One region of the Kocuria sp. CPCC 205261 genome, then DNA from elsewhere that is predicted to be linked to it. Evidence: predicted binding sites of a transcription regulator. Region 1 holds the regulator's gene; the other holds the start of a gene.
What was found. The regulator LexA, encoded in region 1, represses DNA repair genes until DNA is damaged. The targets are predictions, from matches to a motif close to TCGAACANNTGTTCGA.

Region 1 (9,180 bases):
TGGCCTGCCCGAAACGGCGGATCCCCCGCTTGTCCCCGAGTCCCTGGCGCAGCGCATCACCCAGGACGATCGCTGTGTCCTCGACCGTGTGGTGGACGTCGATGTCCGTGTCCCCGTGGGCCTGGATGTCCAGGTCGATCAGGGAGTGCTTGGACAGTGCCGTGAGCATGTGGTTGTAGAACGGCACCGTGGTCTCGATCGAGGACGTACCCGTCCCGTCCAGGTCCAGGCTCACGCGCACGGTGGATTCACTGGTCACGCGTTCCACCGTGGCGGTGCGGTGGTTCTCGACTGCGCTCATGAAAGACGACATCTCCTCGGGGACGACGCCCGGCGACGGCTCGGCGGGCGGGTCCAGTCTAGATGGCTGGGGTGGGACCATGGGGCCGCGCTCCGACCGGTCCCACGGTTCGAGACGAGCCGGGCCGGTTCAGAATCTTGGCCCGGACGGTCCGGCTCAGAACCGGGCGAGGTAGGACTCCACGGCCTCGAGGAACGCGGTGGTCTCCGCTTCCGTCCCGGCGGTGACCCGTAGGTGGCCGGGGATCCCCACGTCCCGCACGAGGACGCCCTGGTCGAGCAGACCCTGCCACATGGCGTGGGCGTCCCCGCCGCACTCGAAGAACACGAAGTTGGAATCGGATTCGGCGGGGGTCAGGCCCAGTCGCTTGAGCTCGTCCACGATCCGGTCGCGCTGCAGTTTGATGTCCTCGACCGTGCCGAGCAGTGTTTCGTGGTGTTCGAGTGCGGCCAGTGCGGTCGCCTGGGTCACCGAGGACAGGTGGTACGGCAAGCGCACGAGGCGCATAGCGTCCGCAACGGAGCGGTCCGCGGCGAAGTATCCGAGCCGTGCACCCGCTAACGCGAACGCCTTGCTCATGGTGCGCGTGACGATGAGCCGGGGACGGCCGGGAAGCAGGGTTAGCGCCGAGGAGGTTCCGAAGCGCGCGAACTCGGCGTAGGCCTCGTCCACGACGACGATGGTGTTGCGGTCCTCCCCCGCCTCGTACACGGCCTCGACGACGTCCAGTCCGAGCGCGGTCCCGGTGGGGTTGTTGGGCGAGCACAGGAACACGATGTTCGGGGCGTGCTCGCCCACCTGGCGAGCCGCCGACTCCGCGGACAGGGAGAAGTTCGCGGCGCGCTCCCCCGCGATGAACCGCGTTCCGGTCCCGAGGGCGAGCAACGGGTACATCGAGTACGTGGGGACGAAGCTCAACACGGAGCGCTCCGGCCCACCGAAGGCCTGCAGGATCTGCTGCAGGATCTCGTTGGACCCGTTGGCGGCCCACAGATTGTCCTCGGTCAGCTCGTGACCCAGATAGGACGCTAGGGCGGTCCGCAGATTGGTGAAGTCCCGGTCCGGGTAGCGGTTCAGGGACGCCGCGGTATCGGTGACGCGCCGCGTGATGGCCCGAACCACGGGCTCGGGAACCGGATGGGTGTTCTCGTTGGTGTTCAGTGCGACACGGACTTCCAGCTGGGGAGCACCGTAGGGAGACAGGCCCCGCAGGTCGTCGCGCAGCGGAAGGGCTTCGAGAGAATCATCACGAGAATTCACCAGACCAGTCTATGGACTCGGCGCATATCCGGTCACACGACGTCTCACGGTGTGTCGATTCCCGGACCAGTCGTGACACCGCCCGGAGCTTGTCGGCGCACCAGGAGTCGCTCACTTGGCACCGACGGATCACGTCACCGACGGGTCACCGTCAGCGGGACGGGACCTCCAGGACCTGACCGGTGTGCAGGGTGGAGGACGTCAGACCGTTGAGCTCGGCGATGTCGTTCATGACCTCGCGGGTGTCCCGCTGCGGGTCCGCGACGGCGGCGATCTCCCATAGGGTCTGGTCCGCCTGCACCGTGACACTGTGGGTCACGGGCGCCCCCGCCGGTTCCGTGGATGCCTTGACCGTGGGCGGCAGCAGGAAGACGGCGGCGACCACCAACAGGGCCGCCGCTCCCGTGACGAAGGGCAGTCCGATCAGGAAGAACCGGCCGCGGCGGGTGAGCTGCAGCGGCGAGTGAGCGGCGCGCGGGGCGGCCTGGACGGACGCGGCACGGGCCGACGTACGAGCGCGCACGGCGGCGGAGGACGCAGCCGTGGCGGAACGAACGGATCGCGACAAGGTGAGAGCGGTCATGGCTACCTCCTGGTGATCTGACCGGATCCACCCGAAGGTGGCGGTGTTCGAACGCGAAGCGTATTTAGAACACATTTTCGAATCTCTACCAACAGTTCTAGCACGGGTGTACGAATGCTGTCGAGGACCTTTTCGAACACATATTTGAACCCGGGGACGCGCGCAGGTTAAGCTCGAGGTCACACAGGAGTTAGTTGACCCCACGTCTCCGACACGCATAAGCGGCCTCCGCGGCCCACCGCAGGGTGTGCACAGCGTGGACGGTGAAAGGACCCCGCACGTGAGCATTTCTTCCCCGAATCAGCAGGCGTCCGACCGACGCTCGCGCACGCTCACCCCTCGACAAGCACGGATCCTCGGTGCCGTGCAGCGCTGCATCACCACGCGCGGCTACCCGCCGTCCATGCGTGAGATCGGTGACACCGTGGGTCTGGCGTCCCTGTCCAGCGTGACCCATCAGCTCGGCCAGCTCGAGAAGTGGGGCTACCTGCGCCGGGATCCGCGCCGACCCCGCGCCATGGAGGTCCTGCGCCCGTTGAGCGTGGAGGAACTCGACCGCCACCTGGGGCCGGCCGACGAGCCCGCGGGTTCCGTGGAGTCCTTGGCGACCCGCGCATCGGGCGCCGCGTCCCCCGCGGTGCACACCATGGGCGACCTGCCCGCCGCGGACGACGACGCCATGGTCCCCGTACCGCTCGTGGGGCGCATCGCCGCCGGTGGTCCCATCACCGCCGAACAATCGGTCGAGGAGGTCTACTCCCTGCCACGGCAGTTCGTGGGTCACGGCCAGTTGTTCATGCTCAAGGTCTCCGGGGACTCCATGATCGACGCTGCCATCTGCGACGGCGACTGGGTCGTGGTGCGCCAACAGAACTCCGCGCAGAACGGGGACGTCGTGGCTGCCCTGCTGGACGACGAAGCGACCGTCAAGACCTTCCGCCAGCGCGACGGCCACACGTGGCTGCTGCCCCAGAACACCCGCTACGAACCCATCCTGGGTGATCACGCGACCGTGATGGGAAAGGTCGTCTCGGTCTTCCGCTCCCTGTAGCTCGCCCTCCGAACGGTTCCGGGAACCGCGCGTCGCGTCACGCGGGACCCGGCGGCGTGCACCGCCTCGGAACCGCCCGTGCTCGCGCTCCGGACCACGGGCCCGCGCTCACAGGGCTGCGGCGCGCGCCGTAATACCGTGCGCCGACCCGCGCATGATCCGGCGGGGAGCGCACGGAGGCACTCAACGCGCGTCTCCCTAGACGGCACCACGGATGTGAGCACAGCGACGTCGAACGCTCAGGAGCGCGCCAATCGCTCTAACGCCCCGAGAACGGTCGAGCGGTCCGTGGTGGGCCACAGCGGCGGGAGGGACCGGGCCAGGAAGGACCCGTAGCGCGCCGTGGCGAGCCGCGAGTCCAGCACGGCGACGACGCCCTTGTCCCCGCTCGCACGGATCAGTCGGCCGGCGCCCTGCGCCAGGCGCACCGCGGCGTGGGTGGCCGAGACCGACATGAACCCGTTGCCGCCTGCCCGTTCGGCCGCGCGTGTGCGGGCGGTGCCCAGGGGATCGTCCGGGCGCGGGAACGGGATCCGGTCGATCACGACCAGTCGGCACGATTGCCCCGGCACATCCACTCCCTGCCACAGGCTCATGGTTCCGAACAGGCTCGCTGAGGGATCGTCGGTGAATTCCTTGACCAGGGACGGCAGGGAGGCGTCCCCCTGGCACAGGATGGGCAGCTCTGTACGATCGCGCAGCGCCTCCGCCGCGTCCTCCGCGGCCCGGCGGGACGAGAACAGACCGAGCGCGCCGCCGCCCGAGGCCTCGAGCAGCCCGAGCAGTTCCTCGAGTTGCTCTTCCGAGACGCCACGGCCGGGTTTCGCGAGGTGCTTGGCCACGTAGAGGATGCCCTGGCGGCGGTAGTCGAAGGGGCTGCCCACGTCCACGCCCCGCCACGCGGGGGACCCCGGGCCCTGCAGGCCGAGAGCCCCGGCCGTGGACGAGAACGATGACCCCACGGCCAGGGTCGCCGAGGTCAGCACGACCGTGCGCCCGTCGAACAACCCCTCCCGCAGGGGCCCCGCGACGCTGAGCGGCGCGATGTTCAGGGTCGCCGGTTCCCCTTCGGACATTCCCACGTATCCCTCGGTGGGCGACCAGCGACCCACGCGGGAGATCCACAGGACGTCATGGGCGGTGTCCGCCGACAGCATGCGTTCGGCGGTGTCCAACAGCTCGGACAATCGTGAGCGGGCCGCGTGACGTGCCGCGTCCTCGCCCTTGGAATCGCCCTTGGTGTCACTGAGCCCCGTGCGCGCGGCATCCTGAACGCCACCGACCGCGTAGACCTGCTCCTCGGTGAAGCCTCGTGGCAACAGTCCGGACGGGTCGGGGTCGAAGGCGAGATCGAAGGCCTGCGCGGCCTTCTCGAGTGCATCGCTCGACGCCGCGGTGTGCTTGCGCACGGCCGTGGCCGCCGCTCGTACCGCGGCGGCGGACAGCGACGCGGTCACGGCACCCGTGACCCGGTCCCGCAGCTCATGGGCCTCGTCAACGATCACGACGTCGTGCTCGGGCAGGACCGCGAGCCCCTCGAACGCGTTGATCGCGAGCAGCGCGTGGTTGGTGATCACCACGTCCGCCTCGCCGGCCTCGGCCCGGGCGCGCTCGGCGAAGCACTCCTCCACGAGGGGGCACTTGCGCCCCAGGCACTCCTTGGCGGTCACGGAGACCTGCCGCCACGCGGCGTCCGTGACACCCGGCTGGACGTCGTCCCGGTCCCCGGTCTCGGTGGTCTCGACCCATTCCCGCAACCGCAGCACCTGCTGGGCCAAGCCACCGAGGGGGCGATCCGCGCCCCCTGCGGCGGGTCCCGAACCGGGGACGTCGAACAGGGCGCCGTCGTCGTCCGGGTAGCCGCCCTCGACCTTGTGCAGGCACGCGTAGTTGGAGCGGCCCTTGAGCAGCGCGACGACGGGGCGGTCGTCCAGTTCGTCCTCGAGCGCGTCGAGCAAGCGGGGGACGTCCCGGCCCGTGATCTGGGACTGCAGGGCCAGCGTGGCCGTGGCCACGACCACGGGCTTGTCCGCGGTGCGGGCGTGGCGCAGGGCCGGGACGAGGTATGCGAGCGACTTACCCGTACCGGTCCCTGCCTGGACCAACAGATGCCGGCCGGTCTCGAGGGCCTCGGCGACCTTGGCCGCCATGAACCGCTGTCCCTCCCGACGCTGCCCGCCCAGCGCGGTCACGGCGGAGTCGAGGAGCTCGAGCGTGTCCACCGCGCCGGGCAGCGTTTCGGGGCGGACGTCCGAGAGGTCGTGCCCCGCTTCGTCGACGAACGATGCGCTCATGCTCCGGCGGGATCCTCCGCGGTGGGCGCGGCGGCCGGGCTCCCGAGCTCCAACACGCGGTAGGGCTCGAGTTCGCCCACGAGTTCCTCGCGAACGCGCACACGCAACCGCGTGCCCTCGGGAGTGTGTTCCGTGCGCAGGATCTCGGCGTCCTGGGCGTGCAGCCGGGAGACCACCTCGCCGTGAACGTAGGGCACGAGCAGTTCCATGTCGTGGTTGGGGCGCGGAATAGCGGAGGAGATCAACCGCTGCAATTCCTCGATGCCCTCTCCCGTGCGCGCCGACACGGCCACCGACGGGTGCTCGTGATTGCGCAAACGGCCCAGCACCACGGGATCCGCGATGTCGGCCTTGTTCAGGGCCACAATCTCCGGGATGTCATTGGCCCCCACGTCCGTGAGGACGTCCCGCACGGCCTTGAGCTGACCCTCCGGATCCGGGTGGGAGGCATCCACTACGTGCACGATGACGTCCGCGTCCGCGACCTCTTCCAGGGTGGAGCGGAAGGCCTCGACCAACTGGGTGGGCAGCGAGCGCACGAAGCCCACGGTGTCCGCGAGCGTGTAGCCGATCCCGTCCGGGGTCTCGGCCTTGCGCACCGTGGGATCCAGCGTGGCGAACAGCGCGTTCTCCACGAGGACCCCGGCATCCGTCAACCGGTTGAGCAGGGACGACTTACCCGCGTTGGTGTACCCCGCGATCGCGACCGAGGGCACGGAATGACGCTTGCGGTTGAGTCGCTTGGTCTCACGCGCCGGCTTCATGGCCGCGATCTCCCGACGCAACTTGGCCATGCGCTGGCGGATCCGGCGCCGGTCCAGTTCGATCTTGGTCTCACCGGGACCACGGCTACCGATGCCCTCACCCGAGGCCGCACGGCCACCGGCCTGCCGGGACAGCGACTCACCCCAACCACGCAGACGCGGGAGCATGTACTCGAGCTGCGCCAGCTCCACCTGCGCCTTGCCCTCCTTGGACTTGGCGTGCTGGGCGAAGATGTCCAGGATGAGGCCCGTGCGGTCGATGACCTTGACCTTCACGACGTCCTCAAGAGCACGACGCTGCGACGGCGCGAGCTCGGCATCCACGATGACGGTGTCCGCACCGGTCGCGGCCACCACGTCCTTGAGTTCCAGGGCCTTGCCCGAGCCAAGGTACGTGCCGGGGTCCGGGGTCACGCGCCGCTGCAGCAGACCGTCCATGACCTCGGAACCGGCGGTCTCCGCGAGCGCCGCGAGCTCACGCAGCGAGTTCTCCGCATCGGCCAGGGTCCCGCTCGAGAACAGACCCGCCAGGACGACGCGCTCGAGCCGCAGCTGCCGGTACTCGACCTCGGTGACGTCCTCGAGCTCGGTGGACAGTCCGGCGACACGGCGCAGCGCGTGACGTTCGGCGAGGTCCTGCTGATCGCCGTCGGATTCGACCTGGACGTGGTCCGCGTCCGCGAGCTCACGGGCGCGGCCCAGGTGATCGTGTCCGCCGCCCGCGGCGTACGACGCGTCGTGGTCGCGGGCGCCGTGGACGCCCCGTTCATCGTCGAAGTCGTCCTGACCGGCGTCATGTACGTGGGTGGGTTCGGAGCGTGTGCGCGCACGGGCCAGGACACGCGAGACGACGTCCTCCAGTTCCGGTCCGGTCAGTTCCGCGGAGTGTCCGGGCTGCCTCGGAGCGGGATTCTGGTGCTGGTGAGATTGCGTCATATTTCCTTGATCTATGGCTGGAGACGGTTGACCAAGTCTAGCGCCGGGCACTGACACGACGGGCAGGGGCACTAGCATGTGGAGCCATGGTCCCCGAGAATCCCGCGCAGCATTACTTCGTGTCCGACCCGTCCGTCGCGGAGAAACCGCGGCGGATCACCGTGGAGCTGCGGGGCCGCACCGTGGACGTGGGGACGGCAGCGGGGGTCTTCTCCCCCTCGGACCTGGACAAGGGAACCGCCGCGCTGCTGCGCAACGTGCCCGATCCGCACGGGCGGAACCTGCTCGACATCGGGTGCGGGTGGGGGCCGATCACCCTGGCCCTCGCGCTCGCTGCACCGAGTGCCACGGTCACCGCGGTGGACGTCAACGAACGCAGCCTGCGGCTGACTGCGGCGAACGCGCGGGAGCTGGGTCTCACGGGCGTGGAGACCCATCTACCCGAGGACGTACCCGCGGATCGTACGTTCGACACCATGTGGTCCAACCCGCCGATCCGCGTGGGGAAGCAGGAACTGCACGACATCCTCATGATGTGGCTCCCCCGCCTCGCGCCCGGTGGTACGGCGTGGCTCGTGGTACAGAAGAACCTGGGTGGGGACTCGCTGCAGCGCTGGCTCGCGGCCACCCTGGGTGAGGGGTATTGCGTGGACCGGGCCGCAACCGACAAGGGCTTCCGCGTCATCACCGTCCAGCGCGCCTGAGGCGCGCGGAGGCACGCATGCCGGGCCGGGAACCGGGGTTGCGTGTACGGCGTTGGAAGCCACACCCCCGGTCGTTGGGTCGGGAACCGGTATCAGGGGAGTCGGGCTGGGAGTCGGCGCGCAGCGTCGTCGTCGGACGATGCATGCAACAGGGCCGCGCGGCGAGGCCCTCCCGACTCAGCCCACCGCGGCACGAACGCGACCGACTCAGACGAGTTCGGCGGTGGCCACCACGCGCACCGGACCCGCGAGGACGACATGCTCGGTGCCGTCCGGGGCGGGCACGAACGTCACGGACAGCACGCCCCCGGGGACACGCACGAACCAGCGGTCCGGGGAGTCGGGACCGCCCCAGAACCGGGTGGCCGCCGCGGCCGCGCACGCTCCCGTGCCGCACGAGTACGTCTCGCCGACACCCCGTTCGTGGACGCGCATCTCGAGGCGACCGAACTCAGAATCGCCGTCGTCCGAGGGCACCACGAACTCCACGTTGGTCCCCTCGGGAGGGGTGGGTTCCACGACGGGCGCGGTGTGTAGGTCCAGCCCGTCCAACTTCTCGCCCTCGGACAGGGCCACGACCGTGTGGGGATTGCCCATGCTGATGGACACCCCCGGGCGCGGGACCGTGAGGCCCTCCGCATTCACGAGGCAATCCGAACCGCGCTCGCGCGCGGCGTCCCCATCCTCGAAGCTCCACGGACCCATGTCCACGGCGTAGCCGTCGGACGTACGCGCCACGGTGCGCATCCCCGCGCGCGTGCCGATGCGCAGTTGGGAACCGCGCGGGAGGCTCACGAGCCCCTCGCGCACGAGGTGGTCCACGAACACCCGCACCCCGTTACCGCACATCTGCGCCACGGAACCGTCCCCGTTGCGGTAGTCCATGAACCATTCGACGTCCGGGTGCGCTTCGGCGAGCTCGCCGGCATCGGCCACGTGCTCGGTGCGCACGGCGCGGATCAGGCCGTCACCGCCCAGCCCGAGGTGTCGGTCGCACACCGCCGCGACCGTGTCCGGTGAGACGTCCAGGGTGCCGTCCCGGTCCGTGAAGACCACGAAGTCGTTTCCCGTGCCGTGCGCCTTGGTCACGCGCACGCCCGCCAGTTCCTGCCAGTTCACGCTGCCTACCGTCCCCTCGGTCGTGTCAGTCATCGCCGCCATCATACTGAGCCCGGACGACGTCCATTGCCCGTTCCGGCAGCGCGGACGGTCCCGCGGGATCGTCCGCGCGCAACCAGTGCACGCGAGGATCCGCCCGGAACCACGTGCGCTGGCGCTTCACGAACC
Region 2 (9,180 bases), on a different contig from region 1:
AGCGGCACCAACGGCAAGACCACCACGACCAAGATGACCGTCCAGTTGTTGCGTTCACAAGGACTGCGCGTGTTCACCAATCGCACGGGCTCCAACTTCGTGCGCGGTGTCGCGGCGTCCCTGCTCGCGGAGATGGACGCGTTCGGTCGGCTCGTGGCGGACGTCGCGGTGCTCGAGCTGGACGAGGCCCACGCGGTGCACTTCGTGAAGCAGGTCCGGCCCCGGATCTCGCTGTTGCTCAATGTGATGCGGGACCAGCTCGACCGGTTCGGGGAGATCGACACCACGCGCCGGATGCTGAGCCAGGTCGCGCGCGCCACCACGGGCACGGTCGTGCTCAACCGCGAGGACCCTCGGATCGCGAGCCTCGCCCAGGACGTGACCGAGGGCACCGCCGTGAGCTGGTTCGGGCTCTCGGACGCACTGCGCCCCATGTTCCCGTCCGACGACGACATGCGTGACGGGCTACGACAGGTGGACCCCGGCGCCCAGGACTCGGACGTGCCGTCCGCGCGTCGGCCCGACGCCGACGTCGTGCTCGAGGCCGTGAACGCGCGCAGCGTGGAACTCGACGTGCGCGGGCGCAAGCACGACGCCACGGTGGACCTGTACGGCGTCTACAACCAGTACAACGCCGCGGCCGCCCTCGCCACGAGCCTGCAGGTGCTCGGCGACGCCGCGGACGTCCCCTCCCTCGTGGCCGAACTGGGGAAGGTCACCCCGGCGTTCGGTCGCGGGGAGACCATCACGGTCCAGGACAAGCCCCTGCAGTTGCTGCTCGTGAAGAACCCCGCGGGCTTCCGGCTCTCCCTGGCCTCGGCCTCCGCGCAGGACTACGCCACGATGATCGCGATCAACGACCAGTACGCGGACGGCCGGGACGTCTCGTGGCTGTGGGACGTGGACTTCGACGCGCTGCGCGACGGCGGCGTGGACATGGTCTCGGGCGTGCGCGCATGGGACATGGCGCTGCGCCTGGACTACGACCTCGTGCGCGTGGCCGCGGTGGAACCGGACCTCGAGGACGCGTTATGCCGGTTCATCGCGGACTCGGGGGAGCGCCCCATGAGAATCTTCTGCACGTACACGGCCATGCTCTCCCTGCGCAGGATCCTGGGCGACATGACGCACGTGGCGGCCATCTAGGAGGACACCGTGGCACACGACACCGCCGGGGCGCTGCGCATCGTGCAGCTCTACCCCCGGGACATGAACATCTACGGCGACTGGGGCAACACACTCACGCTCAAGCGCCGCGCCGAACGCCACGGCCTCGAGACCGAGATCGTGGACTACAACCCCGGCGACCCGTGGCCCGAGAACGCCGACCTCTTCGTGGGCGGCGGAGGACAGGACTCGGGACAGTTCCGCGTGGCCGACGACCTCGCCGTGGTGGCACCGCGACTGCACGAGGCCGTGGCCCGAGGCGTGCCCATGCTCGCGATCTGCGGGCTCTACCAGCTCTTCGGGCACAGTTTCCGCACGGGGGCCGGGGAGACACTGTCCGGGATCGGGATCTTCGACCTCGAGACGGTGGCCGGTCCGGAACGGCTGATCGGCAACATCGTGACCGAGTCCGCGGACCTGGGCACGATCGTCGGCTACGAGAACCACTCGGGGCTCACCCACCTGGGCGCCGGGCAACAACCTCTCGCGAGTGTCGTCTCGGGGGCCGGCAACAACGGGCAGGACGCCACGGAGGGTGCGCGCACCGCGAACGTGCTGGGCAGCTACCTGCATGGGTCGCTGCTGCCCAAGAACCCGCGTGTCGCGGACTTCCTGCTCGCGGCGGCACTCGAGCTGCGCGGCGAGACCCTGCCGGAGGGGGAACTCGACGACACGCTCGCCCAGCGCGCCCGCGACGTCGCAGCGTCGCGCCCGCGCTGACGGGCCCCGCCCCGCGCTCGTTATCATGGAGGTCGATCCGTGTCCGGTCCGCAGGGGCCGGACGCATTCTTTCGAGGAGGTCATTCATGTCAGGTCACTCCAAGTGGGCCACGACCAAGCACAAGAAGGCGGCGATTGACGCCAAGCGCGCCAAGGCGTTCGCCAAGTACATCAAGGGGATCGAGGTCGCGGCCCGCATGGGCGGCGCGGACACCTCGGGTAACCCCGCGCTCGAACTCGCGGTCTCCAAGGCCAAGAAGAACTCGGTGCCCAACGACAACATCGACCGCGCGATCAAGCGCGGCGCCGGGCTCACGGGCGAGACGATCGACTACACCGAGATCCTCTATGAGGCCCGCGGCCCGCAAGGCACCGCGCTGTACATCGAGTGCCTCACGGACAACAAGAACCGCGCGGCCTCCGAGGTGCGCGTGGCCGTGACCCGCCACGGCGGCACCATGGCGGACTCCGGTTCCGTGGCGTACCTGTTCGAGCGCAAGGGCGTGGTGGAGGTCGCCAAGACGGACGGTCTCACCGAGGACGACGTCCTGATGGCCGTGCTCGACGCCGGCGCCGAGGAAGTGCTCGACGAGTCCGATGACTTCGAGGTGGTCAGCGAGGCGACCGACCTGCCCGCGATCCGCACCGCCCTGGACGAGGCCGGTCTCGAGTACAACAACGACGACCCCCAGTTCCGTCCCACCATGAAGGTGGACCTGGACGCCGAGGGCGCCCGCAAGTTCCTCAAGCTCGCGGACGCGGTCGAGGAGCTCGACGACGTGCAGAACGTCTACTCGAACGCCAACATCCCGGCCGAGGTCATGGCCGTGCTCGAGGACGACGAGTAATTCCGTGAGTCCCGTGGTGGCCCGGCAGTCCCAACAGCGCGTGCTCGCGGTGGACCCCGGTCTCACCAGGTGCGGTTTCGCCGTGGTGGACATGTCCGCGCAGCGCACCGGGACGTTCGTGCACGTCCAGGTGAGCGGGACGCGCGCGCACGAGGCCCTCGAACACCGCGTGCTGTCGATCATGCGGGCCGCCGAGGAACTCATGGACCGCTTTCGCCCGGACGTCGTGGCCGTGGAACGCGTGTTCGCGCAGAACAACGCTCCCACGGTCGTGGGCACGGCCCAGGCCACGGGCGTCGTGATCGCCGCGGCCGCGGCGCGGGGCATCCCGGTCGCGTGGCACACCCCGTCCGAGGTCAAGGCCGCGGTCACCGGGGACGGCTCCGCGGACAAGGAATCGGTGAACCGCATGGTCGTGCGCATCCTGCGCCTGGACGCCCCGCCGCGGCCCGCGGACGCCGCCGACGCCCTGGCCCTGGCCGTGTGCCACGGGTGGCGCGGTGGGATGGCCGGTGTCAACGCGGCCGAGCGCACGTCCACCCACTCGGGTTCGCGCCCGATGCAGACCCGCCGGGGTGCCGCACTGACTCCGGCGCAGCAGGCGTGGCGACGCGCCGAGACCGCGTCGCGAGCCCCCGGTGCCACTGCGCCCCGCGCATCCGGTACGGCCGCGTCCCGCGCGCCGGGCGCAGCGACCGGTACCCGCGGGCGGCGCGGCCGGGTGTCCTGAGCCTCCCGCTGCGGGCCCGCCTCACGAGCGGGAGCACACGTTCTGGGTGTCCCCGGCGCTTGGTACAGTGACGAGCAGGAAGTCGTACACGTGTTCGAACGGCGCACCACGTCCTGCCCCTAGGTCGCGGCGCGTTCGGACACACCGATGTTCTCGGCCGGCGGCCGTGGGAGGGGAGGGGCACCGTGATCGCCTCGATAACCGGTGAGGTGCGCTTCGTGGGGGCCACGCTCGCCGTGGTGGAGGTCTCGGGCTTCGGCATCGAGGTCAACGCGAGCCCCCGCACGCTCGCCGGGCTGCGGGTCGGTGCCACCGCGCACCTGCACACCGCGTACATCGCCCGCAAGGACGAGGCGCCGGTGCTGTTCGGTTTCGCCCAGGCGGACGAGAAGGAGATCTTCTCCGTCATGCTCGGGGTCTCCGGGGTGGGCCCGCGCACCGCGCTCGCCGCGGTCTCTGTCCTCGGGCCCGACGACGCCCGGCGCGCGATCGCCGCCGGCGACGACAAGGCCTTCACGGCCGTCCCCGGGATCGGACCGAAGTCCGCGCGGCGCATCGTCCTGGAACTTGCGGACAAGCTCGTCCTGCCGGACCCCGCGCCGCAGCAGAGCGCACAGCCCGGCATGCAGGTGTGGCGTGAGCAGGTCGTGGACGCTCTCACGGGTCTGGGCTGGAGCGAGAAGGACGCGGCCCGCGGGATCGACGACGCCCTCGAGACCCAGCCGGAACTGGCGGAGTCCGCCAACGTGGCCGAGATCCTGCGCGCCGTGCTGTCCTGGCTCGGCACCGCCAAGGCCACGTCCCACACGCGGACCAGGGGGCGGTGAGCATGGCCGTGGAGGAACGTGGATCGGTGGGCCAACAACGTCTCGTGGGCGCCGAGGGCGACTACGACGACCAGCAGCTCGAGGCGTCCCTGCGCCCGGGGACCCTGCACGACTTCGTGGGGCAGAAGCGGGTACGGGCACAGCTGTCCCTCGTGCTCGAGGCCTCCAAGCTGCGCGGGCGCACCGCGGACCACGTGCTGCTGTCCGGGCCTCCAGGCCTCGGCAAGACGACCCTGGCCATGATCATCGCGCAGGAGCTGGATGTCCCCCTGCGGATCTCGTCCGGTCCCGCGATCCAGCACGCCGGTGACCTCGCGGCCATCCTGTCCTCCCTGACCCACGGGGAGGTGCTGTTCCTGGACGAGATCCACCGGATGTCCCGGCCCGCGGAGGAAATGCTGTACATGGCCATGGAGGACTTCCGCGTGGACATCGTGGTGGGCAAGGGCGCCGGTGCCACGTCCATCCCGCTGGACCTGCCCCCGTTCACGCTCGTGGGTGCCACCACCCGCGCGGGGCTGCTGCCCGGGCCACTGCGCGACCGGTTCGGCTTCACGGGTCACCTGGAGTTCTACTCCGTCGAGGAACTCGAGCTCGTGCTGCGCCGTTCGGCCGGGCTGCTCGACCTCACCATGACGAGCGAGGCGTTCACGGAGGTCGCGTCGCGCTCACGCGGCACCCCTCGTATCGCCAACCGACTGCTGCGGCGCGTGCGGGACTGGGCGCTCGTGCACGGCGTGGTGCGCATCGACGCGCGGGCCGCCGGATCCGCACTCGACATGTACGAGGTGGACGCCCGGGGTCTGGACCGCCTGGACCGCAACGTGCTCTCGGCCCTGGTGAACAAGTTCAACGGCGGCCCCGTGGGGCTGTCCACCCTGGCGATCGCCGTGGGGGAGGAGACCGAGACGGTCGAGACCGTCGCGGAACCATTCCTGGTCCGCGAGGGCCTGCTCGGTCGCACCCCGCGCGGGCGGATCGCCATGGCCGCGGCGTGGGAGCACCTGGGACTCGACGTCCCCGAGCACGCTGCGTTCAAGGACCCGGCGCTGAGAACCGCGCTCGCCACCGAACCGGACTCGGAGGATCCGTCCAGCACGTGACCAGATCCATCCCCTAAGCTGGGGAGGATCGGCCGGGACCTTCGCACCCTGCGCAGTCGTGCCCGGTCGCGCTGTACGTGCACCTCGACAGAACGGATCCTTCGTGACCATCCTCGCTCAGACCCAGGACGCTGCCGGTGGCGGCGCCGGAACCGCATGGTTCCTGCCCGTGATGCTCGTGGTCATGGTCCTGCTGCTGTGGCTGCCCATGCGCCGACAGAAGAAGGCCCAGGCCCAGATGAAGGCCAAGCAGGCCACCATGGAACCGGGCACGCGTGTGATGACGAGCTTCGGTCTCTACGGCACCCTGCGGGACATGGACCGGGAGAACAACAAGGCCGTCCTCGAGATCTCCCCGGGCCAGCTCGTCACGGTGCACTCCCAGACCGTGACCACCGTGGTGGACGAGCTGCCCGCCGAGTCCGCGACCACCGCCGCCCCCGGCGTGGTCGAGGCGGACTCCGTGCAGGCCGGTACCCCCGAGGCGGCCGGTGCGGCGCACCGCGTGGACCCGATCGACCCCGTGGACGGTTCCACGGCCGCCGGCGAGCAGGGCACCACCCATCGCGGCACCACCCAGCCCGGTACCGCCCAGTCCGGCACCACACCGGGTGCGGCGGCCCCGGACGCCTCGCACCAGACCTGGCGCGACGCCCGCGACCGCGACGACCGCGGTAACCCCACCACCTGATTTCCCCCCACCGGGACACGGGCCGAGGACCTCGGCCCGTTTCTCATGTGTCGACCGGGCCGCGGCCCCGGTCGAGGGCTCGTTGAAGGACAGCAATGGCAGCACAGAAGAAGGCGCAGACCCCGGGATCGCGTGGCGGGTCCCGTTGGCGGCGCACCAAGGCCTCCGGCACGTCGGAGGGGACTCCCGGGAACGGGACCGCAGCGACGAACGGTACGTCCGGTCGGAACGGGACGGGCACCGCGAAGCGGCGACCCCGCTCCGGAGCGGCCGCAGCGGCGTCGTCGGCGCGCAAGGCCCTGGTGGCCCTCGCGGCGGTGATCGCGATCCTCGCCGGGTTGCTCGTCTACGGTGTGACCACCGACCGCACCGGGTGGGCGCCCAAGCTGGCGCTGGATCTCGAGGGCGGTACACAGATGGTGCTCTCGCCCACGCTGCAGGGGGAGAACTCCGGTCAGGACATCTCCCAGGAGCAGCTCGACCAGGCGGTCGAGATCATCCGCCAACGCGTGGACGGTGCAGGTGTCTCCGAGGCGGAGATCACCACGCAGTCCGGGCGCAACATCGTGGTGTCGATGCCCGGTGTGCCCTCGTCCGAGACACGTGAGCTGATCCAGACCTCCGCGCAGATGGCGTTCCGTCCCGTGATCGTCTCGGGTCCCGGCGCGGCCACCCCGGAGAACCAGCGCACCGACCCCAAGTCGATCCCCCAACCGGAGGGTGAGCCCGAGAACTCCTCCGACCCCAAGTGGGTCACGCGGGATCTCTTCGCCAGGTACGAGGCGCTCGACTGCAGCGCGCCGCGGCCCCAGGAGGAGCGGGCCTCCCAGCCGCAGGACAAGGCGATCGTGGCGTGTGATCCGCAGAGCAACTCCAAGTTCATCCTGGGCCCGGTCGAGATCCCCGGCACGGACATCGCCACGGCGTCCTACGCCCAGGCGACCAACTCCCAGGGCCACGCGACGGGCGGGTTCGCCGTGAACCTGCAATTCAACGACGAGGGCACGCAGACCTTCAAGGAACTCTCCGAGCGGCTCTACGGGCTCGGCCAGGGCGGGCAGAACGGTGCACGCAACCGGTTCGCGATCGTGCTGGACGGTTCCGTGGTCTCCGCCCCGACCATGAACGCCGTGATCACGGACGGTCGCGCGCAGATCACCGGCAACTTCACCGAGGACGAGGCCAAGTTCCTGTCCGAGCAGTTGAAGTACGGTGCGCTGCCGGTGTCCTTCTCGATCGACTCCGAGCAGCAGATCTCCGCGACCCTGGGCAGCAACCAGTTGCGGATGGGCATCATCGCGGGGCTGATCGGTCTGGCGCTCGTGTGCATCTACTCGCTGTTCCAGTACCGCTGGCTGGGTCTCGTGACCATCGCCTCGCTCGTCGTGGCCGGTGTCGTGACCTACCTGGCCATCACCCTGCTGGGGTGGGGCGCGAACTACCGGCTGTCCCTGGCCGGCGTCGCGGGTCTCGTGGTGGCGATCGGTCAGACCGCGGACTCGTTCATCGTCTACTTCGAACGCATCCGTGACGAGATCCGCGCCGGGCGCACGATCCCGGCCGCCGTGGACCACGGCTGGCAACGTGCCCGCCAGACGGTGCTCGCGTCCAAGGCCGTGAACCTGTTGGCCGCCGTGGTGCTCTACTTCGTGGCCGTGGGCAACGTGCGCGGCTTCGCGTTCACGCTCGGTCTCACCGCGATCGCAGACCTGCTGGTCGTGTTCCTGTTCACCCACCCGGTCATGGTGTTGCTCGCGCGCACCCGCTACTTCGGCAACGGCGCGCGGCACTCCGGTCTGGACCCCGAAGCGCTCGACGCCGTCCCGCTCTACCGCGGCGCCGGCCGGCTGCGCAGCCCCGAGGACGGTGACGGTCTCACGATCGCCGAACGACGACGCCGCGCGGCACAGCAAGCGAGCCCAGCGCCGTCGTCCGCAGCGCCGCCGTCCGCCGCCGAACCCGACGGGAACGCGTCCGCCGGCGCGACCGCGGCCACCGCCCGTCCCGATTCCGAGGAGACCCAGCGATGAGCAACCGACTCGCGCGTTTCGGCAACGACCTGCACAGCGGGCGCACGTCCTACCCCTTCGTCCAGAAGCGGGGACCGTGGCTCGCCGTGAGCCTGGCCCTCGTGGTGATCTCCGTGCTGATCCCCGTGATCAAGGGCGGGTTCAACCTGGGGATCGACTTCACGGGCGGCTCCGAGTTCACGGTCTCGGACGTGTCCACCACGGACGTCTCCCTGGGCGAGCGGGCGGTCGCCGAGACCCCCGGTGCCCACGAAGCCACCGTGACGAACATCGCCCCGGGCACCGTGCGGGTGCAGACCCAGCAACTCGACGACGACCAGACCCTGACCCTGAAGAACAAGCTGCAGGACGCCTACGGCGTGGGCGAGGACCAGGTGACCTCCAACTTCGTGGGACCCACGTGGGGCCAGGGCGTGACCCGGCAGGCCCTGTGGGGGCTCGTGATCTTCGTGGTGCTCGCGCTCGCACTCATGGCGCTGTACTTCCGCACGTGGAAGATGTCCGTGTCCGCGATCGCCGCCATGCTCTTCACGATCGTCATCACCGCGGGTGTCTACTCCCTGGTGGGCTTCGAGATCACCCCCTCCGCGGTGATCGGCTTCCTCACGGTGCTGTCCTACTCGCTCTACGACTCCGTGGTGGTCTTCGACAAGGTGCGTGAGAACACCGCGGGGCTCGTGGACGGCAGCGCGCCCGAGGAACGCAGGAAACGCACGTTCGGGGAACAGGTCAACCTGGCCGTGAACCAGACCCTCGTGCGCTCGATCAACACGTCCGTGGTGGGCATCCTCCCCGTGGGGTCCATCCTGTTCATCGGTGCTTACCTGCTCGGGGCCGGAACGTTGAAGGACCTCTCGCTGTCCCTGTTCGTGGGCATCATCGTGGGCACGCTCGCCACGCTGTTCGTCGCCGCGCCCCTGTACTCGTGGTTGCGCGACCGCGAACCCGGCGTGCGGGAGCAGACCCGCCGGGTGCTCGAACACCGCACGGGCGAGGCCCCTCCGGTGAGCGCGGATCCCGTCGCGGTCTGACGCGACACCTCGCACTCGTGGCCGGTCGCGCAT

Region 2: the regulator LexA is predicted to act here: its motif matches at 3,548-3,563, upstream of ruvA (Holliday junction branch migration protein RuvA).

The regions. Positions count from the first base shown of each region.
Region 1 is NZ_JAVKPU010000009.1:116,017-125,196, reverse strand. It holds gene hisB (imidazoleglycerol-phosphate dehydratase HisB) at 1-301, opposite strand, end outside; gene RF646_RS10210 (histidinol-phosphate transaminase) at 458-1,561, opposite strand; gene RF646_RS10205 (LysM peptidoglycan-binding domain-containing protein) at 1,713-2,144, opposite strand; gene lexA (transcriptional repressor LexA) at 2,425-3,195, shown strand; gene RF646_RS10195 (ATP-dependent DNA helicase) at 3,435-5,489, opposite strand; gene hflX (GTPase HflX) at 5,486-7,189, opposite strand; gene RF646_RS10185 (class I SAM-dependent methyltransferase) at 7,276-7,893, shown strand; gene dapF (diaminopimelate epimerase) at 8,101-9,045, opposite strand; gene miaA (tRNA (adenosine(37)-N6)-dimethylallyltransferase MiaA) at 9,038-9,180, opposite strand, start outside.
Region 2 is NZ_JAVKPU010000002.1:174,561-183,740, forward strand. It holds gene RF646_RS03880 (MurT ligase domain-containing protein) at 1-1,146, shown strand, start outside; gene RF646_RS03885 (type 1 glutamine amidotransferase) at 1,156-1,887, shown strand; gene RF646_RS03890 (YebC/PmpR family DNA-binding transcriptional regulator) at 1,974-2,735, shown strand; gene ruvC (crossover junction endodeoxyribonuclease RuvC) at 2,740-3,465, shown strand; gene ruvA (Holliday junction branch migration protein RuvA) at 3,651-4,292, shown strand; gene ruvB (Holliday junction branch migration DNA helicase RuvB) at 4,295-5,395, shown strand; gene yajC (preprotein translocase subunit YajC) at 5,499-6,086, shown strand; gene secD (protein translocase subunit SecD) at 6,182-8,116, shown strand; gene secF (protein translocase subunit SecF) at 8,113-9,147, shown strand.